DNA from 2 places in the Gemella sp. 27098_8_155 genome. Region 2 is predicted to be linked to the other one. Evidence: predicted binding sites of a transcription regulator. Region 2 holds the regulator's gene; the other holds the start of a gene.
What was found. Region 2 encodes CtsR, which represses protease genes until heat stress. Its sites were predicted from a motif close to ATGGTCAATAAAGGTCAAACA; they were not measured.
Positions count from the first base shown of each region.

Region 1: the regulator CtsR is predicted to act here: its motif matches at 5,987-6,007, upstream of clpB (ATP-dependent chaperone ClpB).

Region 1 covers NZ_JAPWCA010000005.1:114,467-131,502, reverse strand. Annotated here, with positions in the region: gene O5Y44_RS03870 (DUF554 domain-containing protein) at 1-262, opposite strand, end outside; gene O5Y44_RS03865 (glutamate racemase) at 264-917, opposite strand; gene O5Y44_RS03860 (protein kinase domain-containing protein) at 1,634-2,944, shown strand; gene clpB (ATP-dependent chaperone ClpB) at 3,255-5,837, opposite strand; gene O5Y44_RS03850 (3'-5' exonuclease) at 6,118-7,629, opposite strand; gene O5Y44_RS03845 (nitroreductase family protein) at 7,659-8,420, opposite strand; gene O5Y44_RS03840 (alpha/beta hydrolase) at 8,568-9,257, opposite strand; gene O5Y44_RS03835 (mannitol-1-phosphate 5-dehydrogenase) at 9,679-10,827, opposite strand; gene O5Y44_RS03830 (PTS mannitol transporter subunit IIA) at 10,859-11,302, opposite strand; gene O5Y44_RS03825 (BglG family transcription antiterminator) at 11,531-13,513, opposite strand; gene O5Y44_RS03820 (PTS mannitol transporter subunit IIBC) at 13,653-15,086, opposite strand; gene O5Y44_RS03815 (DUF5067 domain-containing protein) at 15,356-15,922, opposite strand; gene O5Y44_RS03810 (hypothetical protein) at 16,008-17,036, opposite strand, start outside.
Region 2 covers NZ_JAPWCA010000009.1:15,432-32,467, reverse strand. Annotated here, with positions in the region: gene O5Y44_RS05255 (HU family DNA-binding protein) at 1-91, opposite strand, end outside; gene O5Y44_RS05250 (NAD(P)H-dependent glycerol-3-phosphate dehydrogenase) at 270-1,280, opposite strand; gene O5Y44_RS05245 (hypothetical protein) at 1,471-1,674, shown strand; gene O5Y44_RS05240 (hypothetical protein) at 1,676-1,888, shown strand; gene O5Y44_RS05235 (DUF7489 domain-containing protein) at 1,909-2,526, shown strand; gene typA (translational GTPase TypA) at 2,636-4,480, opposite strand; gene O5Y44_RS05225 (L-lactate permease) at 4,688-6,343, opposite strand; gene smpB (SsrA-binding protein SmpB) at 6,884-7,348, opposite strand; gene rnr (ribonuclease R) at 7,360-9,486, opposite strand; gene secG (preprotein translocase subunit SecG) at 9,580-9,810, opposite strand; gene O5Y44_RS05205 (PIN/TRAM domain-containing protein) at 9,887-10,966, opposite strand; gene radA (DNA repair protein RadA) at 11,191-12,573, opposite strand; gene O5Y44_RS05195 (ATP-dependent Clp protease ATP-binding subunit) at 12,576-15,050, opposite strand; gene O5Y44_RS05190 (CtsR family transcriptional regulator) at 15,055-15,573, opposite strand; gene O5Y44_RS05185 (nucleobase:cation symporter-2 family protein) at 15,792-17,036, opposite strand, start outside.

The DNA.
Region 1 (17,036 bases), on a different contig from region 2:
TTTGCAATTTTGCACAAGCTCTATATACTAAATCTCCAAGATTAAAGAATAATCCAACCAATGTCCCTATAATAATCGCGAATATTACCGCTGGCATATATTTCATAAGTCCAATTGACGCTATTCCCATTCCCATTGAACAAAGTCCAAAAATCATATTTAATTGTTCTTTATATTTTTCAGGTAATTTATCTCCTAAAAGAGCTCCAGCTATACCACCTAAGAATATAGCAATCGTATTAATCATTATTCCTATTGGCATTCTATATATTCTTTCTCTTTAAACTCTCTATCATAAATACCCCTACATCAATGATATGAAGGTTAGTAATTTTCTCAAGTTCTTTTTTGATATAAGGAAAATGAGTACATCCAAGAACAACTGCTTCTACATTAGTTAATTCGAAATAATTAAACAGTGTCTTAAAGTTGAAATCATCAACTATTTGTTCAGGTTTATTCCCCTCTTCTATCGCTTTAACAAGCTCCAACATCGATAGTCCTAATACACGTAGACGCGGATTCGATACATAAAGATTGTTCTCAACACCCGTAAGACCATGAGAGTTAGCCGCCATTACAGCGAGATACTTATACTCAAGACCTAGATTTCTATACATTTGCATAGGAGTAATAATAGAAATATTCATTTTTTCTGCCAATCTATCGAAATCGACAACCGAGCTAAGTGAGTTACAATATACAAAGATTGCGTCGCAACCTTTCTCTTTTAATTCATCAATAATCTTTACAATAATATTTTCACGTTCTTCATCTTCTAATGCTTGGAACGTAGTTTGTTCTACTGGATTATTAGAAATTGGTACTAAAACTACATTATCATAGCCGTATGAATTTAGTAACTCAGCACCTAATTTCGAATCAATCGGTGTTCCAGCCATAACCGCTATTTTCATATACTGTTCTCCTATCTATTTATCTTCTATATAATTATACATTAAAACATCTATTACTAATTCTAGAATAAATTCAGTACAAAAGATTATTCTATTCATTATTTTACACTTTTTATAAATAACTATTATTACAATTATACAAGTAAACTTCTCTCTTTACAACTATAACTAAACTAAAAAATAACTTCTACTGTAATATTTTAAAGTTTTCTATTATACAATAAACAATATTAGAATTTTACGGTATTCTAATAGAATTAGTTTAAATTCTATTAGAATATAACATTTTTTAATCCAAGTAAAAATTCTCATATACAGACAATTATTCAAGCATTCTTCTCTTCATGTCTAATACTTAATGAATAATTTATATTTAAAATTTGAATAGTGGATTCTAATTTAACTGATTTTCATGTTATTAGAAATTATATAAATTTATTTAATTCAATTAGGTTATTCACTAAAAATTATATTTAAAATTAAACCTACAGCAAAGAGTATATTTTTCTTTTCTGTAGAAGTTGTTATTTTCCATAAATATTCAGCTCAATATGATATAATTATAAGATAACATAAGATATTATTCATATCTAAGCGAGTAATTGATGATTAAAAATTCTGTAAAAACTAGAGAAAAGCAGAAAATGAAACTTATCAATAAGTATTTAAGAGATTTAATAATAAAAATGTATAATAATTATTAAAGGGGTATTACAATGGATAAAAAACCAGATAAAAAAGGTGGAAATTCAAATATTTATTTTACTGAAAATTCAACAGCTAAGAAGTTTTTAAGAAATATTTCTTCTAAAGAAAAAATAGATAGATTTAAATTAGAATTAAAAATAATGGGATTTTTTAAAGATAATCCTATTGATGGTATAGTAGAAGTTTATGATGTTTTTGTTGATTCTAAGGATGTTACAAAATCTTATATAGAAATGAAAATATATCATGGTAATCTTAATGATTTATTAACTTACACAAAAGGTGAGGTTAAAAAAACTTTAGAACTACTATTGCCCATTTTACGTGCATTGAATAAAATTTCAAAATTTGAAAATCCTATTTATCATAGAGATATTAAACCAGATAATATTTTATATGAAAAAAATGGAGAAGATTATAAGTTGTTTTTAACAGATTTTGGGATTTGCTATTTAGATAAAGAAAAAGAAAGATTGACTCCAGCCGAAACTGCGATAGGTGCAAGAATGTTTATTGCTCCAGAATATGAAAAAGGCAGAATTGACAATGTTAATCATAAAGGGGATATATTTTCAATCGGAAAAGTTATTTGGTATATGATTAATGGTGAAGAAAATAATTTTTTACTATCAAATCTTTGGCATCTAAAAGAATTTGATTTAGCAAAAAAATTTGTTAATAACCCTGATATGATTTTCGCAAATAATATTATATCAATTTGTTTAAATTATAATCCTGATGAAAGATCAGATTATGATGAATTAATTATTTTAATTGAAAAATTTCTTAAAAAACCAAAAATAAATAGTAATGAAATATTAAAAATGGAAGTTTTACAATTCGAAGAAAAAAGAAAAATTTATATACAAGAAATAAAAAAGAAAAATGCATTACTAGTTAATACATTTAGTACAACCTTTGTCAAAGCATTAGAAAAGTTAAACGATGAATATAACTTAGAGTTAATTTCTACGATATTATCCGAATATAAAAATAAATCAAAAAATGGAGTAGATTATACTTCAATAAATGTGGAAAATGATATCGAACATTCTCTTTATGAACAAAAATTTGATAGAATTTATATTTACATCGATTATCATTCAGCAAAAGATAACGAAAAGTATTGTAATGTGGAAATTAAATATCATATTTATTCTAAAAATAAAATAGCGAAATCATTCCGTATATTCTATAAGGAAAATGGAGTATTGTATTCTGAATTTAACCAAAAAATTGAACTATTTTCAGAAGAAATTGTATTAGGTTGGGGAGAAGACTTGATTTCAGAATATGTACGTTCATATGATCAATGGTAAAGTATTAAACAGTATAAATCAACTACAAAGTATCGGGGAATTTTATAATCAATCAATTCTTTGGTAGATTTATATGACGAGTATTTCATAATTAGAAGACTGAATGTTTTCTAACCATACTTTTTAAGATTTTATTGGCACGTTTTTTTTGATTTGTTTTATAAATTCCTCTTCTTACTTTTACACTAAATTTAAATTCTATCATTATAATTTAGGCTATATATGGTCTTCTGGAAATTGTGACTAACATACTATATATACAAAATTTAGGGCTGGGAATAATTTTCCAGCCCTAAATTTATTAGACAATCTATTTAATATCAATTTTCAATTGATCATCTACATAGTCTAAGTGGATTTCCATTCCATCTTCGATACCATGGCGGATTAATTCAACTGAAAGTTTATTTTCGATTTGACTTTGGATGAATCGTTTAAGTGGACGAGCACCGAATTTTATATCGAATCCTGCTGTTGCCACCCAAGCAGAAACTTTTTCATCATATGTTAATTCAATATTTCTACTTGCAACACGTCTTACTAATTCATCAAGAAGTTTATTAGCAATTCCTTTAATATTATCTTCAGTTAATGGTTTAAAGATAATTATATCATCCATACGGTTAAGGATTTCTGGTTTGAAGTATCCGTAAAGTTGGTTAGTAACATTTTTACGAGTTTCTTCAGAAATTACACCGTCTTTAACTTCTTCTAATAGTTCTAATGAACCAATGTTAGAAGTCATGATAATAATTGTATTTTTAAAATCTACTACTACACCTTTAGAATCAGTAAGTGTACCTTCGTCTAATAATTGTAGTAAGATATTGAACACATCTGGGTGAGCTTTTTCGATTTCGTCCATTAAGATAATGCTGTAAGGATTACGTCTTACACTTTCAGTAAGTTGACCACCTTCTTCATATCCGATGTATCCTGGAGGTGCTCCGATTAAACGGCTAACTGAGTGTTTTTCCATGTATTCACTCATGTCGATACGCACGATATTACGTTCATCATCGAATAAGTTAAGAGCTAATGCTTTAGCAAGCTCAGTTTTACCTACCCCTGTAGGACCTAAGAATAGGAAGCTACCGATTGGTCTATTCGGATCAGCGATACCAGCACGAGAACGTAAGATTGCGTTAGTTACACTCTCTACAGCTTCATCTTGACCTATTACTTTTTCATGAATTGTATCAGCAAGATGTAATAATTTTTCTTTTTCAGTTTCTACTAGACGAGTTACAGGAATACCAGTCATTTGACTTACGATAAATCCAATTTCATCTTCAGTAACTTCTTGTTTTAGAAGTTTATATTCTTCATGTTTAGATTTTTCTTCTAATTCTTCTAACTCTTGAGTTAATTTTGGTAAAGTAGAATATTGTAACTCAGAAGCTTTTTCTAAGTTATAGCTGTTTTGAGCTTGCTCTAATTCAACTTTAACTCTGTCGATTTTTTCACGAAGATTTTTAACAGCTGATAATTTTTCTTTTTCACTATCAACTTGAAGTTGAAGTTTATTTTGTTCTTCTTTTAGGTTAGCCAACTCTTCTTTTAAGTTTTCTAAACGACGTTGTGATACTTCGTCATCTTCACTACTTAAGGCTTTTTCTTCTATTTCTAGTTGCATAACTTTACGATTGATTGTATCCAATTCAGCTGGGTTAGAAGAGTTTTCAGTTTTAATAGTAGCACAAGCTTGGTCGATTAAATCGATAGCTTTGTCCGGTAAGAATCTATCAGTAATATATCTGTTAGATAATTCTGCAGCTTCTACAATAGCACGGTCAGAGATTTTCACACCGTGGTATACTTCGAATCTTTCTTTAAGACCACGTAGAATTGAAATTGTGTCTTCTACTGTTGGTTCTTTAACAAGAACTTTTTGGAAACGACGTTCTAATGCAGAGTCTTTTTCGATATATTGACGATATTCATTAAGAGTTGTAGCACCGATACAGTGAAGTTCACCACGAGCAAGCATTGGTTTTAAGATATTACCAGCATCCATTGCTCCATCAGTTTTACCTGCACCAACAAGCATATGAATTTCATCGATAAATAGAATTATTTTTCCATCTTGTTCTTTAACTTCTTTTAATACAGCTTTTAGTCGTTCTTCGAACTCACCACGATATTTAGCTCCTGCTACTAAACTAGTAAGGTCAAGTTCGAATACAGTTTTGTCTTTAAGACTTTCAGGTACATCACCGCGCACAATACGTTGAGCCAGTGCCTCAACAATCGCAGTTTTACCTACCCCAGGTTCCCCTATCAACACTGGATTATTTTTTGTTTTTCTTGATAAAATTCTAATTACATTTCTTATTTCTTCATCACGTCCTATTACAGGATCAATTTTACCACTACGTGCAGCCTCTACAAGATCACGACCATATTTTTCTAAAACTTCGTAGTTGTTTTCTGGATTTTCGTTCATAACTTTTTTACCTCCTCTGATATTATCGATAACAGCTACTAAATCTTTTAACGTTGTCACCTTATCGATATATTTTTTTACTATACTATTTTTCAAATAACTCGCAAGAACAATATGTTCACACGAAATAAATTTATCTTCATATTTCTCTTTATATTTATTAGCTTCTATTAATAAAGCATTCAAATCATTACTTAGGTAACTAGCGTAATTGATATTGTCTCCTTCTACACTATTTACTTTTGCAATCTCGTTATCTAACTCATGAGTTAAATTTACCTTATCAACATTTACTCTTCCTAATATATCACTATATAAATTACTACCAGTAAGAGCCGCTTTTAAGAACATCTCACTCGTAATACTTTGACTTTTTTTATCTGTTGCAAATTCGGAAGATTTCGCTAAGATTTCTTTCACACTATTAGTAAAACTATTAATATCCATTGTAAATCTCCTTTGATTAAATTATTAGATCAAAAGGTGCTTTTATTAGTTAACCAGTATCTCTAATATAATAAAGATACTGTCCTCAAAAGATACAACTAAATATTTAATAAACTAAAAGGTTTTATGGGATATATTTAAGTTTTATCTTTTTGACCTTCTTTGACCTTAAATTAATTATAACATGTTTGACTTTTTTTGACAATAGTTTTTTTGAAAAAAATTTAAAAAAGAAAAACATCAGTAATATCATAGTATTACCAATGTTTCACTTTAAATTTTATTTCTTAGAATTTTGTTTTTTATATAGTAATTCAATAGCTTTATTTAATCTTCCTTCTAATGAATCTCTATGTCTTTCATCTCTTTCTATACCTTCTTGTAGGATAAGTATTTCATTTTCGTAGTCTTTAATTTTTCTGTACGCCATAGCATAAGAGCGATATAATGCAGGTGCACTATAACCTTTTTCCCTTGCTATATCAAATAATTTTATAGACTCTTTTAAATTTCCTGCTTTTCTTTCATCTTCACCTTCTAGATAAAACGGAAATCCTTCATCAAACCCTCTATCCCAATCGTCAATATTCCCTATTTCAGTTAATGGAATTCTTTCAGCTTTTTTCGTTAATACTACTTGATTAATTTTAAACTTTTCTTTTGTTTTAACCTCAACAGTATCATCAATTTCCTTTGCTTCAAGAAGTAATTCATTCATTTTCACTTCATCAATACTTGTGGAGTTAACTAAATATTCCTCAAAATCATCATCCAAACCATACTCTAAAATACTATTCCATCTCTCTATTCCTTCATTATAAGAATCAAAAATATAAGCAGACAATCTATCTAATAACATAGAATTCGAAAAGAATATTCTAACATAATTAATTCCACCTTCCGTTTCAGTGCAATCTTCATTAACATACTCATTAAAATCTATTTTACTCTTATCACATATAATATATTTACCTTTTTTGGAAATTTTAAACCTTAAGAAATTTACACCATTAACTCTAATATCAACATAATTTGAACTATTTCTAAAAAATGATATAGTTCCAATGTCTATTCCATTACTTTTAAGGACATATAGAATATGGGCACAAACTTGTAAATCTTCATCTGTTGGTATATTTTTCTTTTTTCTATAATTTATTGGACCATCTTTACGTTTTAATCTATATAATTCAATCAAACTTATAAATATTTCACCACATGCCATTGCATCGGTAAGAGCTCTATGTGATTTTTCATTACTAATATTGAAATATTCTTCCAAAGTACTTTGCTTATAATTTTTTATATCTTCTATATATAATTTTGCTAATTGTAAAGTATCCATATACTTCAAACTTAAACTTATTTTATTTCTATTAAAAGCATTCTCTAGAAATCCAAAATCAAACTTAGCATTGTGTGCACAAAAAATTACTCCCCTGCTAGTAGGAATCTTAACAAAATCATAAAAAGATTTGATAACTTCATACTCACATAGTTCATTCTTTACCATTTCATTAGTAATGCCATTTATACTAGTGATTTTTGCAGAAATTGGAATTTTAGGATTTATAAGCATGTTAAACTTATTAATTATCTTACCGTCTTTAAAATGAGCAGCACCTATTTCCAATATTTTATCTTCATATGAACTTAATCCTGTAGTCTCAAGATCCACAGCAATAAATTCATTCATATTACTAATATCTTCTGTTGATGTAATTTTTCTAAAATCAACAACTATGTTTTCAGGTTGTTTAATAAATCTTTTAAAGAATTTAAATATGTTCATTTACATACTTTCCTTTATAATTAACCTTATTATTCCTTCTCACTAACAAAACCATTTTTTTCTAATAGTTCTTTAGTTACTTTTTCTATTCCTGAAGGTTGTGCATAGAAGTCAGCGAATTTCTTAGTCCATGTTTTTGTCTCACGTGCTTCAGCAAACTCTACCATAGTTTGACGGTATTCTTTTAATACTTCTACGTTTGATTTAGGAAATTCATTGTATCCTACATTAGCCTCTTCTGGTAATCTAGGTTTAACTTTTTCCGTAGATAACTCTTCATCTTTAACGCCGATACTTAGTCCACATAGGAACAGAGCATTTTTTGGAATATTTAGTAATTCAGAAATCCTATCTCCAAAACCTCTTACTCCACCGCAATAGACAATTCCGTATCCTAAAGACTCAGCAGCTAAAGCGGCATTTTGCATCGCAATACCAACATCTAAAGTACCGATAAGTAGTGGTTCATATTGATTAGAAATATCAAACTCTACACCTTCAATTTCAAACGCTAGTTTGATGTTAGTATAATCTAAACAATATAGTAAGAACGCAGCTGAATTTTCAATATGAGCAGCATTACCAGGTGCTTTATCACGAATTAAATCAGCGATTTGTTGTTTAGTCTCACCTGTAGTTACGATAATACTATAGTGTTGACCATTCATCCAACTAGAACCTTGTTTAGAACTAGCGATGATTTGCTCAAGGTGTTCTTTAGGAAGTTCGTTTCCTTTTACAAAACTACGAGTCGTACGATGATCTAGCATCGTTTTAATTACTTCATTCATATGTTACCTCCGAAAATTTCTAGTAATAGTAACTTAATTATAACGTGAAAAAGAATAGAATGAAAGAAAATAAGCTTTATTAAAATCTATCTACTCATTTACAATCTATTCTTTCTTTTTTATTTTAAAATTAATTAATATTTCTAATTAAACATTTTCAATACACCATATAAATGCTTTAGCTACACGTAAATCTGAATTACTGAAATGACCACCTTTATTCCATTCTAATATTGTATTTATATTATCATTTTTTAATAGTTGTTCCTGATTTCTAATATTATCTCCTACTTTAGACATTACTTTATTTTTCGTCTTCTCTTCAGTATCACCTAGGCTTAGATAAATAGTGTTACTTAATGGCGTATTATTATTCATAAATTCTTCCCAACCATTAAACCAAACAGACGGAGAAGCCGCCACAATACCTGAAAATGTATTTGACTTATACGCACTCCAAAGACTAAATAAACCTGCTAAAGAATAACCACCTAGAATAAATATAATTTCATCATCTAGATTATATTTTTCTTTAACCATTGGTATTAATCTACTTTCAATAAATTCTAAAGTATCTTTAGTACCAGAACCGAAAGATTTATTTCCAAATGCTGGAGGTGCTTCCCAAGGAGAAAGTTCATTATTCCAATCCTCTATTTTAAAAGCAATAAGTGAGAATTGTTTTTCTGTATTTTTTTGAATTTCTGCTACTTCATTATCCAATACTTCTATGTCATGTTCATCAACAGGTTGAATTAATAAGTATTTTGCACCATCAGTTATATATCCAATACATTCTTTATCATCGATGACAAACTTCTCTTTTCTGTATTTCATTAATTTCTCTCCTGTAACATTTCTTTATACATATATAATATAATTCTCTTCATTTCTCTTTAAACATCGGATTCTAACGATATTTAATAGTTCTCTAACGTTTTATTAATACTAGATACTTCATAAAAAATTCCTATTAATTCTTAAAAGAGCTTATTCCCTTTTTTCTATCATCACCAAATTTTCATTTTATAATCTATTATTAACTCATGCTACAATGATACCATCTTTAGTAGTAATGTCAATAGCTACAACGTATATTTTTATTTTTTCTAAAACAATGCGAAAAGTCTTTAGAATCAATAATTCCAAAGACTTTCGATTATTATTTTATATATAAATTTCTAATAATACATACTATTTCATTCTTATGTATACACGTCATGCCATAATTTTACTATAGAGATACTTGTATGTATTATTAAACTAATTTTTCATAACCTTCTTTAATTTTATTTAATAAGGCTGTGTCCGTCAATTCTGTTACTTCACTTAAAGCTTCAATAACACCTTTTTCTTTAATTAGTTGTTCAAGTTTTACAGATTGTTCATCTTCTTCAGATTTAAATGTAAGAATATATGAACAAGCTTTTAATAAAGCACTATTTGATAATCCTAATTCTTCTGCCTCTCTAATAGGTTTAATAAATCTTTCATTATACCCTAATTTTCTTATAGGAGTACGACAAATTCTAGAAACATTATCTACAATACGAGGATTTTCAAAGCGTTTGATTGTTTTATTTCTATAAGCTTCCATCTCTGCTTTATCGAATCCCCATTTTTTCTCAAGTAATGCACTAGTTTCTTCTAATACAGCAATGAAATCTTTTCTTACGTCAGCATGTTTAGCACCATCTGAGACTAACTCAATACCTAAGTAATTCGCAATATAGCTTAGTGCTGCATGCCCTGTATTTACCGTAAATAGTTTTCTTTCAATAAATGGATTAAGATCTTCTACGTAGTGTACTTGTTCAATATTTCTATTACTTTCTACTTTAATTTTATCCGCTTCTATAACCCATTCACAGAATTTCTCCACTTCAACTAGAAGAACATCATCATGTTTTTGAGCTGGTACGATTCTATCTACTGCCGAATTTGGGAATCCTACATATTTATTAACAAACTCTTGTTCTTGTTCTGAAAGGTGTTTAAATACTTCTGTTTTTAAAAATTCAGATCCAGAAATCATATTTTCACAAGCGATAATATCTAATAATTTAGTATTATTATTCTCTACTTTTAATTTTAATCCTTCTGCGATGTCTTTAGCTATGATAGGCAGAACATTCGGACCTATAGAAGTAGTAATTAATTCTACTTCACCTATTGCTGTATAAAGTTGTTCTTTTTCTTCAGCAATGTTTAAAGCATCAAAGTTATTAAGTTCAACTTCTTCGATATTTTCATCTAATATTCTAATAGTGTATGTATCACGGCGTTTTAAATCATTAACCACATCTTTATTAATATCTACAAAAGTAATGTGATATCCAGATTTATTTAATAATTCTCCTATGAATCCACGTCCGATATTTCCTGCACCAAAATGTAAATTTTTCATTGTAATACCTTCTTACTAATTTTATTTTTAATTATTCAACTTCTGATAATAAAGTAATAACTTCTTCTTCAGTAGCAGCGTTTACTAATTTTATAACATTTTCTTGTTCTGAACAGAAGATTGCTATTTTTGATAATAATTCTAAATGCTCACCGTCTTTACCAGCTATACCGAATACTACGAATACCATCTTGTCTTCTGTATCTTCAGGTTTAGCAAATGAAACCCCACCTGGAATTTGAATAATAGAAATTCCTGTGCTTTTAATTGATTTTTTTGCTTCATCTGTTCCATGAGGAATCGCAATAAAGTTCCCCATGTAAGTTGATACGATTTCTTCTCTTTCTAACATCGCAGGGATGTAATCACTATCTACATATCCATTTTCTACTAAGATTTCTCCTGCTTTTCTAATCGCTTCTTCTTTATTACTAATTTCTTGCCCTAACCTAATATCTTTTTTTGTTAAATTCATCTTCATTTCTCCTTCGAGTTTTCTTGTTCTGTTTCTTATAAGTTAATTATACCTTTAGTTATCCTTCTAAACAATATCAAAGTCGGCAAAACACTTTTTGCCAAAATAGAGTTATAAATACTGAAAAAAAATTAATTCAGCAGTAAATCACTTTAAAATATCGCTATATATGAACTTCATTTATAACAAAATAGCGACCTGAAATTAATTTCCAAATCGCTATTATAACTATAACTGTAAAATATAATTTTTCAAGATTAGTTCAATCTTTGTAAGGATAAAGTCTTTATTCTTACTAGCTAGAGCTTTAGTAAATACCTCATCATCTAATATCGCAATACTAATTTGACTAAGCAAATCTGTAAATTCTTGTTGATTTTGACTGACCATCACTATAAAATTATCAATAATCTGATCACTTTCCATTGAATCCTTCATAACGATACGATCATTTAATGAACTAATAATAACAAACGGTTCTTCGATATCATTATTTAACGTATGGAAAAGAGCTATGTTCGTATTAGGAATAACTACAGAACTTTTATTATGTCTTTCTAACAAACTATCTAAGACTTCATTTTTATTAGTGATATTCAGTGTCGAATCAGTTAAAATACCTTTTAATATTCCTTCATAGTTGGCTTGGCTGTCTGTTTCAACATACTCAGTGTTTTTCAAAATAATTCGACACGCACTGCTAAACTTATCAATATTGACAATATTCTCTCTTTTAACAGTATTATTTCTTTTGAAACTTCTACTAGATAATATTTTTTCGCGAATTAAGTTTATATCTTTTTCTTTTAGTATAGTCGGGATTAATAAGTAATCGACATCTTGTTCCAGTTCGATTGTAGATATAACTACGTCATAATTGTTTACTAAAGGTTTAGTTACCTTACTAGGAATTGTATATTCTAGATTTTTTATTTCAGGAATATTTTTTCTAATCTGACTACCTAAAATTTTTGAACTTCCTATTCCACTAGCGCATATTACAAGAGCACGAATAAAATTCTTTCTATAAATTTGTTCATAACTAGAAGCAAAATGTATAACGATATAACTTAACTCCGTAGAATTAAACATTATTTCATCAAAAACAACTAACAGTTCTGATTTAATTACAAGATATAGCTCATTATAATTTTTCAATACAAAATCTTGTAATTCATCATTCTCCTCTGTTAGGTTCATCTGATGTCTTTTTATCGCAGATTCAACATGAGCGATAAGACCGCTAGAAAGATTCGTATCTTGTGTAAAATCCACATTCATTTTTTCAGATACATATTTTATCAACAGACTAATCTTATATACTAGAGTATATGAATACTTATCATTTAAATATGAAAGTTGTTCGATTAAACGACATGTTTTTAATATTTTGACAAGGAATTGGATTATATCATCTGTAATATCGAAGTCAATTATATCTTTAGAAGCGGTTAGTAGTGATTTTATACTATCATATTCTTGTTTCGTAATATTTTCTTTAATATCAGTTGGATAAGACATTCGAAGAAAAACTACATTTAAACTTATAAGGATTTTCTTAATACTTGAATCAGTATATATTTTAAACACATCAAGATGTTTATTTTCATAAAATACCTTTTTTAAAAAATCAAAGTTCAAGAATTTAATGAATGGATTACTTGATAAAATACTACGATCATTTAATCTAGTGAAAAATTCCTCATCACTAATCTCATTACATAGCAATGAAATAAGAAGTACTCTTCGATCTACCTCACTACCTTCTATTTCAATACCCTGTCCTTTTTTTCTAATCAATGTCAACTTGTAATCAGATAAAATCTTTTCTATAGTACCTATTGCAGTTGCAACAGTATTATAACTTAACATCAGTTTTTCAGAAATATCTTTAATCGAAGTATCTTCACTTAAAATTAAAAAGCATAATATTAAATTTAATCTAGTTTCTGTTGAATATGCATAATCTTCAAAACTAGCTTCAAATAGCGAAGAATCCAGCTCAGATAAATCACCTTTTAGTACATACTTAGACTTTTCTTTCGTTAAATCAATTCCAAGTTGATCTAATGAACTCTCTAAGTTTTTAATCTCTCTATAAAGTGTTCTTTCTTTTATTTTTGTAGCCTTAGCTATCTCTTTTATACTAAGTGCTTCATCAGTATTTTTCAACAAAACTTGTAATATTAGTTTTTCACGTTCGTTAAACATATGACCTCCATTCAAAAATATCCAAAACTTTCTTTCATAATAAAAATATGACTCCCTCTTAGTAATGCATATCGCCTTATCTAAGAAGAAGTCATGAACACTACCGTCTCTATTTACAAAATATTATATAGTTATTTTTCTATTTTTGCAAATTCTCAACGATTTCATCGTATTTTGGACTGTTTAGGAAATTATCTACAGATACGTGTAGAGCTTTTCCATTCATTTGTTTCGCTCTTGGCGTTAATTCGTTTTGAGTTACGATTAATAATCCACTTTCCTCATTTAGATTTCTAATCGCTACATTTGTTACTTCATAATCAAGTCCAGCTTTTTTCACTTTGTTACGTAGGATAGAAGCACCCATCGCTGAACTTCCCATTCCTGCATCACAAGCGAAGATGATTCTTTTAACATCAGCATAAGAAGTTTCACTTGCAGTATCAGCTGCTACGTCTTGACCTTTTGATTCAGCTTTCATGTTGCTTACTTTGCTTTGAGCTGATTCTAAATCTCCATCACCTTTATCACGTTTTAAAATAATACTTGCGATTACGAATGTTACTAAAGTAGATACTACTACACCAGCAACTACAGCAAAGTAACTTCCAGTTGCTGTTTGAGCAAGTACTGCTAAAATACTACCTGGTGATGCTGGAGCACGAAGACCTGCACCTAATAATTGGAATGTTGCTGTACCACTTACTCCACCTGCCATAGCTGCGAAGATTAATGCAGGTTTCATTAAAATGTAAGGGAAGTAGATTTCGTGGATACCACCGATGAAGTGGATGATTGCTGCCCCTGGAGCAGAAGCTTTAGCAGAACCTTTTCCGAAGAACATGTAAGCTAGTAAGATACCTAATCCAACACCTGGGTTAGCTTCTAATAAGTATAGAACTGATTTACCAGTATTTAATGCTTGTTCAGTTGCGATTGGTGTTAATATACCGTGGTTAATCGCATTGTTTAAGAATAAGATTTTTGCTGGTTCGATAAACACGTTAGCAAGTGGTAATAAATGCGCATTAATAATCACATCTACACCAGCACTAAGTGCATTTGTAATAACTTTAACAATAGGTCCAATTCCAAAGAATCCTAAAATAGCTAAGATAAATCCAAGAATACCAGCTGAGAAGTTATTTACTAACATCTCTAATCCAGTTTTAATTTTTGGTTGAACTGCTTTGTCAAATTTTTTCATTAGGTGAGCTGCGATAGGTCCCATAACCATAGCTCCTAGGAACATTGGTGTTCCACCTAAACCTTTTTCTGTAATTGTCACTGTTCCAACAATAACACCCATAGTAGCAATCGCCGCTACCACTCCTCCACGTTCATCATGAACGTTTTTACCAGCTGAATAAGAAATTAATAGTGGTAACAGGAAGAATATCATTGGTGCAACTAATGCCGCAAGTTTTGCGTTTGGCAGCCATCCTGTTGGTATAAATAATGCAGTAATTAATCCCCAAGCTATGAATGCTCCAATGTTAGGCATTACCATACTTGAAAGAGCAGTACCGACTTTTTGAACTAAAACTTTTAAACTACTTTTATTTTCGCTCATAAGTATAAATCTCCTTTTGTTTTTTACTTTTATCTTATGAACTCATTATACATTCTGCCTAGTCAACGAACAATATCAAAGTAGGCAAAATGAATTTTGCCAAATTGAAAACGTATTACAAATACGTTAATACCAGTATTTTAGGAAATAATTTCATATTGGAGAAATAATTAAAAATAATTAATGGTTGGGGTTGAAATAGGTATAAAAGATTATAAATTCGTCAAAAAATTCGGACTGATATAAGGTCAATCCGAATAAAATTTATTTTATTTCACAGCAAATTCTTGGCTACCTAGTTCAATTCGATCTACGCCTTTATATGCAGTAAGTTTAACTGGTGTAGACAAATCAGCAAGTTTATAGGCTATAGCTCCTGAAACAGTTCCACCTTTCTTAATAATAGCAGACTGATCCTTCACTAATTTTCTATCTGGATGAGCTGCTACTTGAAGTCTATTCAATTTATTTTTATCAATATCTTGAACTGCATCGTTTGGAAAAGCGGCTAACCAAGCAACTGTAGGTGAAATTGTATCTTTATCACTCTTATTTGTTGTATCATACCAAAATGCAATTACCGGAGTATCACCATATTCATTACCTTCAGCACCAACAGGAATTATTTTATATTTAGTAATTCTTAAATCAATATCCCTCATTATTACTTTTCCGTCTTTAAATGTATATTCACCATCCCTACTAGATGAATTAACCTTCCCATTGTTGGTTTCATTTCTAACGGGATTTTCTTTCTTCTCTTCCTTCATTGTTGAACATCCACTTATTAATAAACTAGACGCTATTAATACTATTAATAATTTTTTTAATTTCATAATACTCTACTCCATTCATTTTTATTATTTTAATTGTATATTAAAAATCTATAACTTTAATTTTGAATTTAATAACACAAAATACTTAATAAGAATAATCACTATCTTCTCGTGGAGCAGCAACTTTTCTAGATATATTTTTGTTTAATTTTCTGTTAGTTTTTATTTTTTCAATATTTGATATTTTATTTTTTGAAACCCACCCTATTGCATCTTCTGGCGGATTTTTTTCGTCTATCCAAATAAACTCAATCCCAATTTCATCTGTATCTACATACTTTATAAATCTTATTGCATTTATATGTAACTCAGCTAATCGTTCTGAAGTAAGTAATTCTCTTTCTTCTAATTGGAATACTCCTCTTAACAACCACTCACCCAAAATATCTTGTCTATCGATTGATTGAATAGCCTTCCCTGAGTCTTGGTTGATATATGCATCTATTACGTTTCCAGAAGAAATAAATTTAAGTTTAAATGTTCTATTTTCCTTTGACAACGCTAATGAAGATTTACCTTCTTCTAATTTCCCTGCATCCTTAGCAAAAAAATCTGGAAAATTCTTATGGAAATTTTTAGAATCTGGTATGGGAATATACACTTCTCCTACAGGTCTATACACCATTTTTTCAATTTCATATGTTAAATAGTCATCATTTAGATTTTTAATATAATTTATTAGATTGAATCTTAGTTCTTTCTTCTCTGCCGTTTTATTATTTTCAATCAATATTTTTTTTAATAAATCAATTATAACATTACTGTCCTCAATACTAAAATTGTCTCTAAGATATTTTTCTACTTTTTTTATTCTCTTTTCTCTAGTACTTTTCCCAATCTTACTTGAGCCATCAAATGCATTAAAACCTGAACTTTCCTCTACTTTTCCATCTTTATTAGGTATCATCCACGATACTGTTTGTAAAATCTTATTTTTTTCAAATTTTCTAGAAAGTAAATGTAGATTTTCAAATATATAAAACGGGTCTTTTACATATTCTAATTCCCATTCTTCCAATATTATGTCTTTATTTTTAAAATTCATATATAATTGACTATCTGCTGACGTATATTTATAAAAGTGTTTCCCATCATTAAATTTGAAGTTTGTAGG
Region 2 (17,036 bases):
TTTCTACGAATGCTTCGATAGCAGCAGTTGCTTGTTTTTTTTGTAGTCCTGATTTCTCAGCAACTTTTGAAATTAATTCTGATTTATTCATTAATTCTTTACCTCCATTATTGAGTAACGGTTCTACCGTTTCACTTATTAAATATTACCATATAAATCGCTAATAATCAAGGTTTTATTATATAAATTTAGCCTTTTTTAGCATTTTTTCTATATTTTAATTAGTAATTTTCAAATTATTTTATCTTTCTACTAATACGTAAACTTATTTATTCAAATTTATTTAATTCTTCTGCGGCCATCTTATTCATAAGGTTGTTAACACAGTCTTTTATACTAAGTCCTTCATACAATACTTTGTATATATTTTCAGTAATTGGCATATACACATCAAACTTCTTAGACAAGTAATAACATACTTTTGTAGTTCTCACACCTTCAGCTACCATATCTAATTTTTTAATAGCTTCTTCTAATGAATATCCTTGTCCTATTAAATAACCGCAATTATAGTTTCTTGAATGTTTAGATGTACATGTTACTACTAAGTCACCTATTCCTCCAAGACCTAAGAACGTCATTTCATCAGCACCTAGTTTTTTCCCTAATCTTGTTATCTCGATTAACCCACGTGTTAATAATGCTGCTTTAGCATTATCCCCATAAGCCATCCCATCAATTATTCCACATCCAAGGGCAATTATATTCTTTAAAGCACCACCAACTTCAACACCAATCAAATCTTTATTAACATAAATTCTAAAATATTTATTATGGAAGATTTCTTGTGCTAATTTATTTAATTCATCATTTTTTGATGCAATAGCAACTACTGTAGGGTTTCTTAAAATTAACTCTTCTGCATGAGATGGACCACTAAGCACTCCCACACCTTTAAGTTTATCACTATCAATTTCATCAGATATAACCTCTGACATCCTCTTGTTAGTATCCATCTCTAAACCTTTAGATACATGGATTATATATTTTGGTTTATCTAAATATTTATTGATTTCCTTTGATACTTCTCTCATCACTTTTGTAGGAACTGCAATAACAATTACATCTGCAAACTCAACTGCTTCTTTTAAACTACTAGTAGCAACAACTTCCTTAGGTAAAATAGCATTTTTTAAATATCTACTGTTTGTGTGATGTATATTAATTTCATCACGCGATTTCTCACTTCTTGAATATAATAATAGTTCATGCCCATTATCAACAACAGCCTGAGATAAAGCTGTTCCCCAACTTCCTGAACCTATCACAGATATTTTCATCGTTCTGTCCTCACTATATTTTATTCTTTCTATCATTATATCAAATTTTTTTAAAATATACATTAATTTTACATTAAAGCATGAATTAATCTTTCCTTAATAACTATAGTAATATTTAAATTTACTATACTATTTTTTTCCTTAGAACTATGATATAATTTAAGCATAATAATAAAAAGGAGGTAATTTTATGAATTGGTTTGAAATTACTCTAATAGATGGAAATCGTGGATTAATCAACTTAAACAATATCGTTGATGTTTGGAAAGGACTAAATGATGAGTATGCCACTATTTCTCAAGTAAATGGAGAAGAAATTGAAGTGCCTGCATCAGAATATGATAGGTTAAAACGTGCTTTAGATATGAAAGGATACGTATTAGGAGGATTCTAATATGGCTAGATTTTTAAAAATATTTCTTACTTTATTATCAATTACTGCAATTGCTATAGGATTATATTATTACTTCAATGGCTCTTTTTCATCGACAAATGGTGATCAAGTTGATGATAAAACTAATATAGAAAATATAGTGAAAAGCGATTCATCTTCTCAAGAAAAAATTGAAGGAACTGTAGTAGCTAAACGTTCTACAGAAAACAACTAATTTTACGAAAGGATATTACTATGAAAAAGAAAACTTTAAAAAAACTAACAAGCTTATTTCTTACTTCGACACTTATTCTTTCTACATTAAGCGCATCAAGTATAAATATAGTAGAAGCAAAAGGTTCTTCAGCAAGGCCTAATGCATCAAGATCAAGTTCTAAGCCTAGTTCTTCTAAACCATCTAGTAGCAAGTCAAGTTCTAAACCTACTACTTCAACTGCTAGTAGTAAACCAACTACAGGAACTAAAAAGAACTTTTCAAATAGTACAAATGGTTCATATAATAAAGATTACAATAGTTACAATAATCAAGGATATAAAAGACAATACACAGACTATATAAACAATAACTATAGAACTAGTGGTTTCTTTTCTGGAAGCACTATAACTAACGCTCTTTTATGGTATACACTATTTAATTCTGCAACTTCACACAATCATGTTCAAGCAAGTGATAAGCAAAAAGAATTAGTCGACAATGTAAAAGATTCGAAAGTTCCAGTTTATATGCTTGAAATTAAAACTAAAGATGGTGAAACAAAACACGTTACCGTTACAAAAGAACAATATGAAAAAGTTAAAGAAGGGGATAATATCTCTTTAGATAACGGAAACTTAGAAATTAAAAATCAATAATATTTAATCTTGTTCAAGAGTATAAGAGTACTCTTGGACATTTTTTAATTAAACATATCATACAAAAAAACTTTCGAAATAGTTTCCTACTTCGAAAGTTTTTTTAATTTTATTCTTCTGAATATTTAGCTTTACGAGCTGCTTTTTCACGAGCTGCTTTATCTAATTCTTTTTTACGTAGACGAATTGACTCTGGAGTTACCTCTAAGTATTCATCATCACTTAAGTACTCAAGACTTTCTTCTAAAGTCATAATGCGAGCTTTTTTAAGTGTTACTGTTTGGTCTTTTGTAGAAGAACGTACGTTTGTTTGAGCTTTAGCTTTTGTGATGTTAACTGTTAAGTCATTTTCACGGCTGTTTTCTCCAACAATCATACCACCATATACATCAGTACCTGGTTCAATAAATACTGTACCACGATCTTCTAAACTTGAGATAGAGTATGCTGTAGCTTGACCATTTTCTAAAGCTACTAATACACCATTACGACGTCCACCAACACGTCCTTTTTGCATTGGTTGGTAAGAGTCAAATGTGTGGTTAATAATACCATATCCTTTAGTCATAGACATGAATTCTGTAGAGTATCCGATAAGTCCACGAGCTGGAACGTTAAAGATAAGACGAGTTTGTCCATTTCCATCAGCTTGCATATCTACCATATCACCTTTACGTTGCCCTAATGATTCAATAACAGCACCAACACTTTCATCTGGTACATCAACTTGAACACGTTCAACCGGTTCGCAATCTACACCATCAATGTTACGGATAATTACTTCTGGTTTAGATACTTGAAGCTCGTAACCTTCACGACGTAAGTTTTCGATAAGAATTGATAAGTGAAGTTCCCCACGTCCACTTACTACCCAAGAATCACTTGTATTAGGTTCTACTCGTAATGAAACGTCTGTTTCTAATTGTTGCATTAATCTATCTTCTAATTTACGAGCTGTAACAAATTTTCCTTCTTTACCAGCAAATGGTGAGTTATTAACTAAGAAAGTCATTTGTAGTGTTGGTTCATCAATGTGAAGTACTGGTAATGCTTCTTGATGATCTGTTGGACAAACTGTTTCCCCAACGTTAATATCATCCATACCACTTACTGCAACGATATCCCCTGCATGCGCTTCTTGAATTTCTTCACGTTTTAATCCAAAGTAACCAAAAATCTTAGTTACACGGAAGTTTTTAACTGTTCCGTCAAGTTTCATAAGAGAAACTGATTCTCCTACTTTCATACTTCCACGGAATACACGTCCAATACCAATACGTCCAACATAGTCATTATAGTCTAATAATGCTACTTGGAATTGAAGAGGTTCATCACTATTATCTTTTGGTGCTGGAACATAATCAATTACTGTTTCATATAAACATTGCATGTTTTCTTCTTGAGCACTTGGATCACTTTCTAAAGAAGCTGTTCCATTAATAGCAGATGCATAAACAACTGGGAATTCAAGCTGTTCATCGTTTGCTCCTAATTCGATAAATAAATCGATAACTTCATCTACTACTTCTTCTGGGCGAGCTGAAGGTTTATCAATTTTATTTACAACAACGATTGGTTTTAAGTTTTGTTCTAAAGCTTTTTTAAGAACGAAACGTGTTTGAGGCATTGTCCCTTCATAAGCATCTACTACTAGAAGAACACCATCTACCATTTTCATAATACGTTCTACTTCTCCACCAAAGTCTGCGTGTCCTGGTGTATCAAGAATATTAATTCTTTTACCTTTATAATCAATAGCTGTATTTTTCGCTAAGATCGTAATTCCACGTTCTCTTTCTAAATCATTAGAGTCCATTGCTCTTTCTTCTACATGCTCATTTGAACGGAAAATTCCTGATTGTTTTAATAATTCATCAACCAATGTTGTTTTACCATGGTCAACGTGAGCTATAATTGCAATATTTCTAACATCGTCTCTTAATTGTACTGACATTTTTTTCTCCTTGTTCTTACTTTATAAAACATACTAAATTCTCGAATACATTTTATTTAATCTAACTTAACAATAATACCATTATTTCATCTTATTGTAAACAAATATACTAGCTAAAACTCTATAATTTACGATATTTTTTTTCGTTAGCACTTTCAAAAAAAAGAGATCGAGTATGACTCGATCTCACTTAAAATTATTCTTTTATTATGGGTGTACTGGAATCATCCATCCAAGTACTCTAGTTGATTGAAGTGCGACGATAGCACACACAATAATTAATAGGATGAAACTGTGTTTAACTGTAAATTTAAGTAAGTCTGACTCTCTTCCTACTAATCCAACCGCTGCAGCTGCTACTGCGATAGATTGTGGAGAAATCATTTTACCTACTACTCCTCCAGATGCGTTAGCCGCTACTGCTAATAGTGGATCCATTCCTACTTGGCTAGCTGTAACTTGTTGTAATTTAGCGAATAGTAAGTTAGCTGATGTATCAGAACCAGTGATGAATACTCCAATCCATCCAAGTGCTGGAGATAAGAATTTAAATGCTCCTCCAGTTGCCGCTAAAGCATATCCTAGAGTATTTGACATACCTGATGCATTCATGATGTAAGCAAATCCTACTACGAAACAGATTGTTAGTAATGCAATTTTAACTTCATTAAATGTTTGCGCGAAAGTTATAGCTGCATCTTTCCAACTAATTTTAATGATAAATTTAGATATTATCGCTGCTACTAAGATTGCTGTACCAATTGATCCTACTAAATCTAACTTGAATACTGCAGCTATTTCTTTACCAGATACTGAACTGATAATATTGTTGTGAATAAATGGAACCTTCGGATTTAAAGCAATTGTTTTGAAGAATGCTTTAGAAGATTTCATAGTCCATAAGAAGATAATCACTGTTAATACTACGAATGGTGACCAAGCTACTAAAACCTCGTTTAAGCTGTGTTTTGCTTTAACATTGTCTTTTCCATCAACTTCTTTTTCATCAGCAAATCTCCAAGTTGTTTTTGGTTTCCAGAATTGAAGTAAAACAACGATTGAAACTAATGATACTAATGAAGAAAGAATGTCAGGTAATTGTTCTCCCATATAGTTAGAACTTATGAATTGTGCTATCGCAAATGACCCACCAGATACTAATAATGCAGGCCATACTTCTAATGTTTTCTTAAATCCAGCCATGATTAATACTAAGTAGAATGGAATAAAGATAGACACTAATGGTAATTGACGTCCAATCATCGCTGCGATTTCAGCAGCTGCGATTGGTGATCCATTTGCATAAGTTGCTAATCCATCCATAGCTGTTACCGGTGCTCCAACTGCTCCGAATGCTACTGGCGCAGTATTAGCGATCATACAAACACCTGCAGCATAAAGTGGTTTAAATCCTAAACCTACTAATAATGAAGCCGTGATTGCTACCGGTGCTCCAAATCCTGCAGCTCCTTCTAAGAAAGCCCCAAATGAGAATGCAATGATTAATGCTTGGATACGACGGTCATCAGTTAATGAAGTAATACTGTCTCTGATAATATCAAAGTGACCAGTTTTAACTGTCATTTTATATAAGAATACTGACGTTAAAATAATCCAACCGATAGGCATAATACCGTATACCATACCGTGAATTGTTGAGAACGCTGCGAATTGGAATGGCATTTTAAAGAATACGCATGCAATTACAATTGCTACTAATAAAGTTAAAAGTCCTGTTAACCACCCTTTAACTTTAAATCCTGCTAGTGCTACTAAGTAAAACACAATCGGAATTAATGCAACAAGTGCAGAAAGATATAAATTATCAGCAACCGGCTGTAATAATTGAGTGAATTTTTCCATAAATACACTTCTCCTTTGTATAAATATATTTTGTTTGGTTTGTGAAAATCTATTGTTTTTAACTACCAAATAATATGTTAACTAAAAATAAAATATTGTAAAAATTCTTAACTGTTTATTCTAAAGACTATTTCTCTCCGTCTCTTTAAATCAGATATATAACAGTTTTTTTGCTGTTACATTTTTTACTATTTAGATATAATAACTCTTTTAGATTTGATGGTAATTTGTCAACGATTTTCTTGTTTACATTAAATATTGTAGCACGCTTTCATTTAAATGTAAAGCGTTTTTTTAGTTATTTTTACAACATTCTTAAAAAATCCACTAATACCAAAGAAAATAATATATATTTTTTTGAAAAAATTAACGTTGTTTTTTTATAACAGTTCTATTTTAAGAAAATATTAATTATTAGAATCCATATCATAAAGTAATATTCTTCTATTATTTTATACTTCATATAATAAAAAAACATATTGTAATAAACTTTATCACAATATGTTTCTCTATATTTTTTATAAAATAATACGTAGTTTTTTAATATTTTTGTTTGTCTTTTAATACTCTATTAATTTCTTTATTTGCTTCTTTTTGCTTCAGTACATGACGTTTATCATAATTCTTTTTACCTTTAGCAACCCCTATTAATAGCTTAGCATAGCCATTTTTAATATAAAGTTTCAGTGGAACAATACTCATTCCTATTTCATTTTGAATATTAGTTAATGAAGCTATCTGTTTTTTCTTTAGTAATAATTTTCTTACTCTTAATGGTTCATGATTAAATCTATTTCCCTCTTCAAAATGAGAAATATGCATATTATAAACAAACATTTCACCTAATCTTGTTTGGCAATAAGAATCCTTTAAATTAATTCTTCCACGGCGGATTGATTTTATTTCTGTACCAGTTAAAACTAAACCTGCCTCATATGTTTCTTCTATGAAATAATCATGATTTGCTTTTTTATTCTGAGCTATTACTTTAATTTCTTTATTCATAATATCTTCCTCTACTTATTACTTATTATTGATTTATGTTTTAATATTTTAAAATCTATCTCCTGATTTTCTAAATCAACATTTGCGACTTTAACAATGACCTCATCTCCAAGTCGGTATACTTTTTTCTTTCTTCTTCCAATTAATATCATATTTTTTTGATCATACGTATAATAATCATCATTCATAGCTTTAATATGAACTAAACCTTCAATATTACTTCTCTCTAACGTTATAAATACTCCAAAGTTAGTAACACTAGAAATAATTCCTCTGAACGTCTGTTCTTGATATTTAAGCATATACTCACACTTTTTCATTCTGTCAACTTCACGTTCACAATCTACAGCTCGTTTTTCATATTCTGAAGAACTTTCTGCCAATTCTGGTAGTTTTGTTATGAATCTATCAATAGTTTTATCTGATACGTCTCCATTGAATAAATAAGTTCTTATCATTCTATGTACCAATAAGTCAGGATATCGTCTTATTGGCGATGTAAAATGAGTATAATATTTTGTAGCTAATGCAAAGTGTCCAATATTATTTGTAGAATATCTAGCTTGATTCATAGTTCTTAGTAAAATTGTAGAAAGCATCGGCTCTACCACTTCACCCTTGAATTTTCTAAGCATATTGGCAAGAATATAAGGTTCAATTTCGTCAATTTTCCCTTTTGTTCTATATCCTAGACTAGCCGCAATATCAAAAAATTGTCTAAGTTTTTCAACTTTTGGCTCTTCATGAATACGATAAATGAATGGTACTTGCATCCAAAAGAAATGCTCTCCAATAACTTTATTTGCACTTAACATAAAATCTTCAATAAGGCGTTCTGATATACCTCTTTCTCTCAACACTATATCTAGTACTTCACCATTCTCATCTACAACAACTTTTGATTCCGGTTTATCAAAATCAATTGCACCTCTATTTTCTCTATTTTTACGAATTTTTTTGGATAATTCTAGCGCTATATTTAACATCGGCACATAGTCTTTGTATTCTTCTATAACTTCTTTATTTTCTGCATAGACTTCATTAACCTTTTTATAAGTTAATCGACCTTTAGATTTTATTACCGCTGGATAGATATCATAACTCTCAGGATAACCTTTGGAATTAAAATCAATATCACAACAAATGGTATACCTCATTACATGTGGGTTTAACGAACAAATATTATTAGATAATTTTCTCGGTAGCATTGGTACAACTCTATCTGCTAAATAAACACTACATCCTCTATTGGCAGCTTCTTTATCTAATGGACTATCTTCCGTAACATATCTACTGACATCGGCTATAAAAACTTTCAATCTATAACCTTTTTTAGTTTTAACTACCGAAACGGCATCATCTAAGTCTTTTGCATCATCTCCATCAATTGTAACTACCATTTCATTTGTACAATCTATATATTTATCTTCAAGTTTAATCTCTTCGCTAATTTCTTCAGTTTGTTCAACTACTTCCTTTGGAAATTCATTCGGGACATTATGTTTATATATCACTGAAAGAATATCAACTCCTGGATCATCTTTGTGACCTATTGACTTGATTATTATCCCTTTATGATCTTCAAAGCTGACCTTAGAGTAATCAGTAATTTCAACCAACACCTTAGTTCCATCAACTAAATTGAAGTTCTTCGCATTAGTTATTTTTATATATTTTACAATATTTTTATCATCACTTTTTACAAAAGAGAAAAATTTTCCATTAGTTAATGTTCCAACTGTATACTTAGTATTTCTTTCTAGTACTTTTTGAACAATACCTTCTAGATTACGATCATCTTTATATACACTATCAACTTTAACTAAAACAACATCACCAGTCATGGCACTTTGAGTAAATCCTTTAGGTACATAGACTTCTATTCCTAAATCAGCCGAATAAACAAATGCAAAGCCTTTTTGATGTAATCTAATTACCCCTTCTACTTCTAAGGCCTCTTTGATATAAAGAAATTTCTCATTAGGTAATTGAGTTATCACTAATTTTCTTTCTAACTTTCCAACATTCTTAACTAACTCAACAAATTCTTTTGCTGAATCAATATTTAATTTTTCTTTTAAATCTTCAATACTTAAAACTTTATCTTCTTTGAATATTTTTTCAATTTTTTCTAACATATAATCCTCCTTTTTTAGATTATACAACATATAATTATTTCTATAAAAATAAACCTAAAATGAAATTACATTTTAGGTTTATCATTGTTTAGTCTATAATTTTAACCAAGTAAGACACACTAGTGTTATAAAAAATATTAGTCCTAGTACTATTGTAATTCTTTGTAAAACTAATTCAGCACCTCTTACTTTTTGTTTTCCAAACAGTTCTTCTGCTCCACCAGTTAATCCAGATAAACCTCCAGATTTACTTTCTTGTAATAAAACTACTACAATTAACAGAATACTGCTCACTATTGCTATTGTCATTAAAAAAGTGTGCATACTCTCCTCCTAAAATAATCATTCGTTAATACAATACAATTTATATTAACACATTTTTTCAAAAAAAGCAAATTTATTAAACAATTCTTGTGAATATTATTCTTCCTGAAGATGTTTGTAGTACACTTTGCACTTCAACTTCAACAGTTTTACCTACGGCACGTTTACCATTTTCAACAACAATCATTGTACCGTCTTCAGTATATGCTACACCTTGATTATTTTCCTTACCTTCTCTTAGAACCTGAACTTCTAATTTTTCGCCTGTAGTTAACATAGGTTTTACAGCATTACTTAAATCATTAACATTTAAAACCTTAATAGATTGTAAAGTAGCAAGTTTATTAAGGTTATAATCAGTTGTTATAATAGCACATTTATATTTTAAAGCATAGTCAATTAGTAGATTATCTACACCTTTATGCTCGTTATAATTGTATTTATTATCAATCTCAAGATCAATTTCTTTCATTTTTTGAAGGTGCTCAACACAATCTAACCCTAATCGACCTTTTGCACGTTTTAATGGATCTTCCGAATCTGAAATTAATTGTAATTCTTTTAATACAAATTCAGGAACTATAATTTTCCCTTCTAAAAACCCAGTTCTAGCAACATCTTGAACTCGTGAATCTATTAAGGCACTTGTATCAACAACTTTAGCTACTACTTTCTTAGTTTTCACTTTAGTTTCTTTTTCTTTTGGTTTAGATCCAAATTTAAACGCTGTAAGTATATTTAAAAATTCACCTTCACGTCTATATCCAAGTACTAATCCTAAGTATCCAAAAACAATATAAATCACAGCCGAAATAATTCTACCCATTATTCCCACACCAGCTATAACATCTACTCCTGATGAAAGTAAACTAGCTAACAGTAATCCAAGAATTAATCCTATTGTCGTGAAAACAATTTTTTGTATTGGTGTTCTAGTAAGACGATCTTCGATTCTTTTTAACATTGCTACAAATCTATCTGAAAATAATAAAGACATTAATACAAAAAATACTGTAGTTCCAATTGTAACAATGATTCTTAACATCGTCTCACTCATTGAAGTAAATATATTATAATAAATCAATGCACTAGTTGTTAGTGTTCCAACAGTTATTCCTAGAAAAAAGGAAATTGTAATTAAAACTTTTTTCAACATGAAAATCACTCCTTTAAATATTTAATTGTAATTTAAAATTATTAATTATTCTCTAATAATTTTATATTGTATGATAGAGAGATATAAAACATCTCTTCTAACTATTCTACTACATTCTACTTAAAATTAACATAATTAAATTCAAAATAATTTAAGTTTTTTTATACTAATAGATGAATAGAGAAATAAATATACTAAATCTCTACTCACCTATAATTATTTATTTAAAAAACATTGCTAAAAGCTATGTCTAAACATTCTCTAATATCTTTTACCGGTATTATTTCAATCCCATCTGGAAAATCAGAATTTTTCATATTACCGATTGGCACTATAACACGTTTAAATCCATGTTTTTTAGCCTCATTGATTCTTTGTTCAATTCTACTTACTCTTCTCACTTCTCCAGTTAATCCAACCTCACCAATGAAACAATCATTCATATTAACCGCAATATCTTTAAAACTTGAAGCAACAGCCATAACCACACCTAAGTCTACTGCAGGATCATCAATCTTGACTCCACCTGATACCTTAACATAAACATCTTGTTGTTGAAGTAGATACCCTGCTTTCTTCTCAAGAACAGCCATTAATAGAATTAATTTATTATACTCTAATCCAGTAGAAATTCTTCTTGGGTTATTAAAAGCAGTTGGTGTTGTTAATGATTGAATTTCTACAAGAAGTGGTCGGCTACCTTCCATTGTACTTATAATTGTTGCCCCTGCAAGATTTTTGCTTCGTTCCTCAAGAAACATCTGAGAAGGGTTTGCTAAATCCTCTAGTCCACTATGTTTCATTTCAAAAATACCAATTTCATTAGTAGATCCAAAACGATTTTTTACTGCTCTAAGAATTCTGTAACTATGTTGCCCTTCTCCTTCAAAATATAACACTGTATCAACCATGTGTTCAAGCATACGTGGTCCTGCAATAGTTCCTTCTTTAGTAACATGCCCTACTATAAATATTGCTATATTTAAACTCTTAGCAATCTTCATAAGTTGTTGTGTACATTCTCTAACTTGAGTAATACTTCCTGGAGAATTTTCTAGGTTAGGGTTATAAATTGTTTGAATTGAGTCAATGACTAAAAACTGTGGTTTTATTTTTTTTACAACTTGATAAATTAAATTTAAATCAGTTTGCGCATAAACAAACAGTTCATCCGTGTTATTTTTTAACCTATCAGCTCTTATTTTAACCTGTCTCACAGACTCCTCACCTGTTACATAAAGAACATCGTGTTCTTTGGCTAAATATGCTGATATCTGAAGAAGCAATGTAGATTTACCGATACCTGGATCTCCACCTAAAAGGACTAATGATCCTCCTACAACTCCTCCACCTAAAACCCTATTTAATTCACCGCTATCTGTAAGTGTTCGTGGAACATCCTGTGTAGAAACTGATTTTAGTTTCCCAGCTTCTACACGTTCTGTATCATTTATTTTAACTTCAAATTCTGTATGTTTAGTAGCCTTTTTTGCTTCAACTACTTCTTCCATAGATGCCCATTTTTTACAATTAGGACATCTTCCCATATATTTTAAGCTTTGGTAACCACAGGCATTACATTCGTATTTAACATTTACCCTTGCCATAATTACCTCTTAGTTTTCTTTACAACAAAATTATCATTTTTATAATCAATATTAATAGTTCCAGTTAATTCAGGATTTCTTAATAGTTCTTCACTTAATAAGTCTTCAATATTTTTTTGAATACTACGTTTTAATGGACGTGCTCCGTATTCTTTTATACTACCGTCTTCAACGATTTTAGCCATGGCTTTTTTCGTAAGTTTAATAGTAATATCTCTATCTGCTAATCTCTTAGATAATCCATCAATTAATAACTCAGAAATTTTTTCTAATTCTTCTTTTTCAAGAGTTTTGAAGACAATAATATCATCTATTCTATTTAAGAATTCTGGACGATATTGTTTTTTCAATGCTTCCATCATAGTATTCTGAACATTTTTGTAATCATTTTTAATTGATTCACTTCCACCAAATCCTACGAATTTTTGATCATTTAGTTCACTTACTCCAACATTTGAAGTCATGATAATGATAGTATTTTTGAAATCTACTACGCGACCTGAAGCATCTGTTAAACGTCCGTCATCCAACACTTGTAATAGAATATTAAAGATCGATGGGTGAGCTTTTTCAATTTCATCAAATAGTACTACAGAATATGGTTTTTGACGAACTTGTTCTGATAGTTGTCCTGCTTCCTCATATCCCACATAACCTGGAGGAGCTCCCACAAGTCTACTAATTGAGTGTGGTTCCATATACTCACTCATATCAATACGTATCATATTATCTTCTGAACTAAACAATGCTTCAGATAAACTTTTCGCAAGTTCTGTTTTCCCTACCCCTGTAGGGCCTAAGAAAATAAAACTTCCTATCGGTCTATTCGGTGCTTTGAACCCACTTCTCGCTCTTCTAACTGCTTTTGCTAGACTTACTACAGCTTCATCTTGTCCAATAACTCGTTTGTGTAAAATTTCTTCTAGTTTTAAAAGTCTTTCACTTTCTGTTTCTGTTAATTTAGTAACAGGTACACCAGTCCAAGCAGCAAGAACTTCAGCTACATGCTCAGCACTAATTTTAATTTTATCTTTTGATAAACTGTCTTGCCAAGAAATTTTAAATTGTTCAATTTTACTAATTACTTGGTTAACTTCATCACGTTTTTTAGCTGCTATTTCGAATTCTTGATTAATTACAGCTCTATCTTTTTCTTTATTTAAACGACTTAATTCATCTTCATATTCTTTTAATTTTTCTGGAGATTTATAAAATCTTAATTTAACTTTAGAACAAGCTTCATCGATAAGGTCAATTGCTTTATCTGGTAAACATCTATCAGTAATATATGTTGTACTTAACTTAACCGCTGCATCTAAAGCTTCATCTAAAATTTCCACATTATGATGTTCTTCATATTTATGACGTAATCCTTCAAGAATTTTAATTGAATCTTCTGTATTTGGTTCTTCAACTTTAATCGGTTGGAATCTACGTTCTAAAGCTGCATCTTTTTCAAAATATTTTCTATATTCTTCAGTAGTTGTAGCTCCTATACATTGAATTAAACCACGTGATAATGCTGGTTTTAGGATGTTTGATGCATCGGCACTACCTTCAGTCCCTCCAGCTCCAATTATCGTATGAATTTCATCGATAAATAAAATAATATCTCCTGCATCTTCTATTTCAGTAATGATATTTTTTAATCTTTCTTCAAATTCACCACGATACTTAGTACCTGCAAGTAAAGTTCCCATATCTAGAACCATAACTCTCTTACCTAATAAATTACTCGGAACATTTTGAGATACTATTCTTTCTGCTAAACCTTCAACAATAGCTGTTTTCCCAACTCCAGGTTCTCCAATCAATACCGGATTATTCTTAGTACGTCTATTTAAAATCTCTATCATACGAGTAATTTCTTTATCACGTGCTAAAACCGGATCTAATTTGTTATTAAATGCATCTTTAGTTAAATCTTTAGCTAATGAATTTAAAGTTTTAGTTTTTGCTGAACTATCTTCTGGTGCTTCTAATTTTTTAAATCCATCAAATAATTTAGACAGTAATCCTTGGCTTTGTTTTAATAATTCAAATAGTTCCGTAATTAATGCATCAACATTAACTCCTAACTTATCAGTTAATAAACGAACCGCAGTCCCTGTTTTCTCATTAAGTAAAGATAATAGTAAGTGCTCGCTTGTAACTACAAAACTAGATGTATCATCTGCAAATTGTTGACTTTTTTCTATAGTTCTAACAGCTCCATTTGTATAATCTATCTTCATTAAAACATTACGATAAAAATCAGTACCTTCTAATTCTGCTTCATAAAAGTCTACTACGTTTTTTCTGAAGTCATCATAATAAACACCATATTTATTAAGTGTTTTACATGACAATGTATTATTCATACTCAACATAGCTAATAGTAAGTGTTCAGTTCCTACGGCCTTAACACCAAAATCATTAGCTTCTTCTTTTGCTGTCGTTAGCACCATAAGGGCCGTTTCATTAAATCTTATGTACATAACCTTATCCTCTCTTATTATATTTTATATTTGTTAAAAATCTTATTGTTAAATCTTTTAAATTCGCTTTTGTTTTAGAAATCATCTCTTCAGCACTATTTTCATCAATATGCTCTAAAAACTGATTATGCACTTCTGTAATAATCTCTACGCTATCTATAAAATGATTGTAATCAAATTTATCTATGTATTCTTTTTCAAGTAGAATTTTAGCTATTCTCATAGCTTCATCTACCTCTAAAATTTCATTATCTATTGTCTCAATTAAATAGTCTATGTAATCTTTATTTTTGTGAAGGGTTATTTTAGTAATTCTAATAAATCCTCCCCCACCACGTTTACTTTCTATAATAAATCCATGCTCCGGAGTAAATCTCGTTTTTATTACATAATTTAATTGGGATGGTACACAGTCAAATTTTTGTGCGACATTACTTCTTTTAATAATTATATGATCCTCTGTTGCCTCATTAAATAAGTTCATAATATATTGTTCAAGAATATCTGTCATATTATTATTCATAAGGGCACCTCCTTTATTGACTAAAATTGACCTTTATTAAATTATACTACATCTACAATATTTTGTACACAAAAAACATTGATTTTTAAGCCTAAACACATAAAAAAAGAGAACGTTTTTATAAAATCGAAATATTGTCTTAATCGATATTATAAAGTCATTCTCATTTTAAATTCTAATAAGTTTCTGTATCTAAATCATAATCTACAGTTAACTAATTATTTATTAATTTTTGATCTTCTATTAAATATTAAATTCATTATAATAGCAACTATTGTTCCTAGTACTATACCACTATCAGTAAACATACGAACAAAACTTGGTAATTGTGCAAATGCTGTTGGTACTGTAGTGACACCCAGTCCTAATCCCACTGAACAAGCTATTATCATAAGATTTTCCTGTTTAGCAAAGTCTGTATTACCTAACATCTTAACTCCATATGCTAGAACCATACCAAACATACTAATCATCGCTCCTCCCAATACTGGTTGAGGTACAATTGTAGCTAAAGCTCCGATTTTTGGAATAGATCCAAAAACTAGTAGTAAAAGTACCATTACATACATCACTTTTTTACTTTTCACACCTGAAATTTGCACAAGACCTACATTTTGAGAATAAGTTGTATACGGGAATGCATTTACTAATGAACCTATCATTACAGCTAAACCTTCAGCTAAGTAACCTCTTCGTAAATCAGGTTCTTTAACTTCTTGATTACAAATATTTCCTAGGGCATAATATACACCAGTTGATTCAATCATACTAACAATCCCCACTATAACAAATGTTAAAATAGCACTCATATTAAATTCAAAACCAGTAAATTTAAATGGTGTTGGATGTTGGAACCAACCCGCTTGTGATACTTCTGATAAACTCACCAATCCCATAAAACTAGCAATAACTGTACCAGATACTAATCCTAGAAGAATAGCAATTGATTGGATAAATCCAGTAGTAAATTTATATATTACTAAAATAATTGCTAAAGTAATACATGCTAGTAAAATATTTTTTGGATTCCCGAAATCTTTTGATCCTTCTCCTCCTGCAATATAATTCATCGCAACAGGCACTAAAGTAATACCAATAATCGTTACTACACTTCCTGTAACAACAGGAGGGAATAATTTAGCCACCTTCGCAAAAAACGGTGCTATTAATACAACAACCAACCCAGAAACGAAAATAGCTCCATACATAGTTGGTAATCCAGAACTATTACCTATAGCTATCATCGGTGCTACTGCAGTAAAAGTACATCCAAGAACAACAGGTAAACCAATACCTGTAAATTTACCTTTATAAACTTGTAGAAATGTAGCCACCCCACACATGAAAATATCAACTGACACTAAATAAGTTGTTTGTTCTGCTGAAAGACCTAATCCACCAGCCACAATTATCGGAACAATAACTGCTCCTGCATACATTGCTAGTACATGTTGTAAACTTAA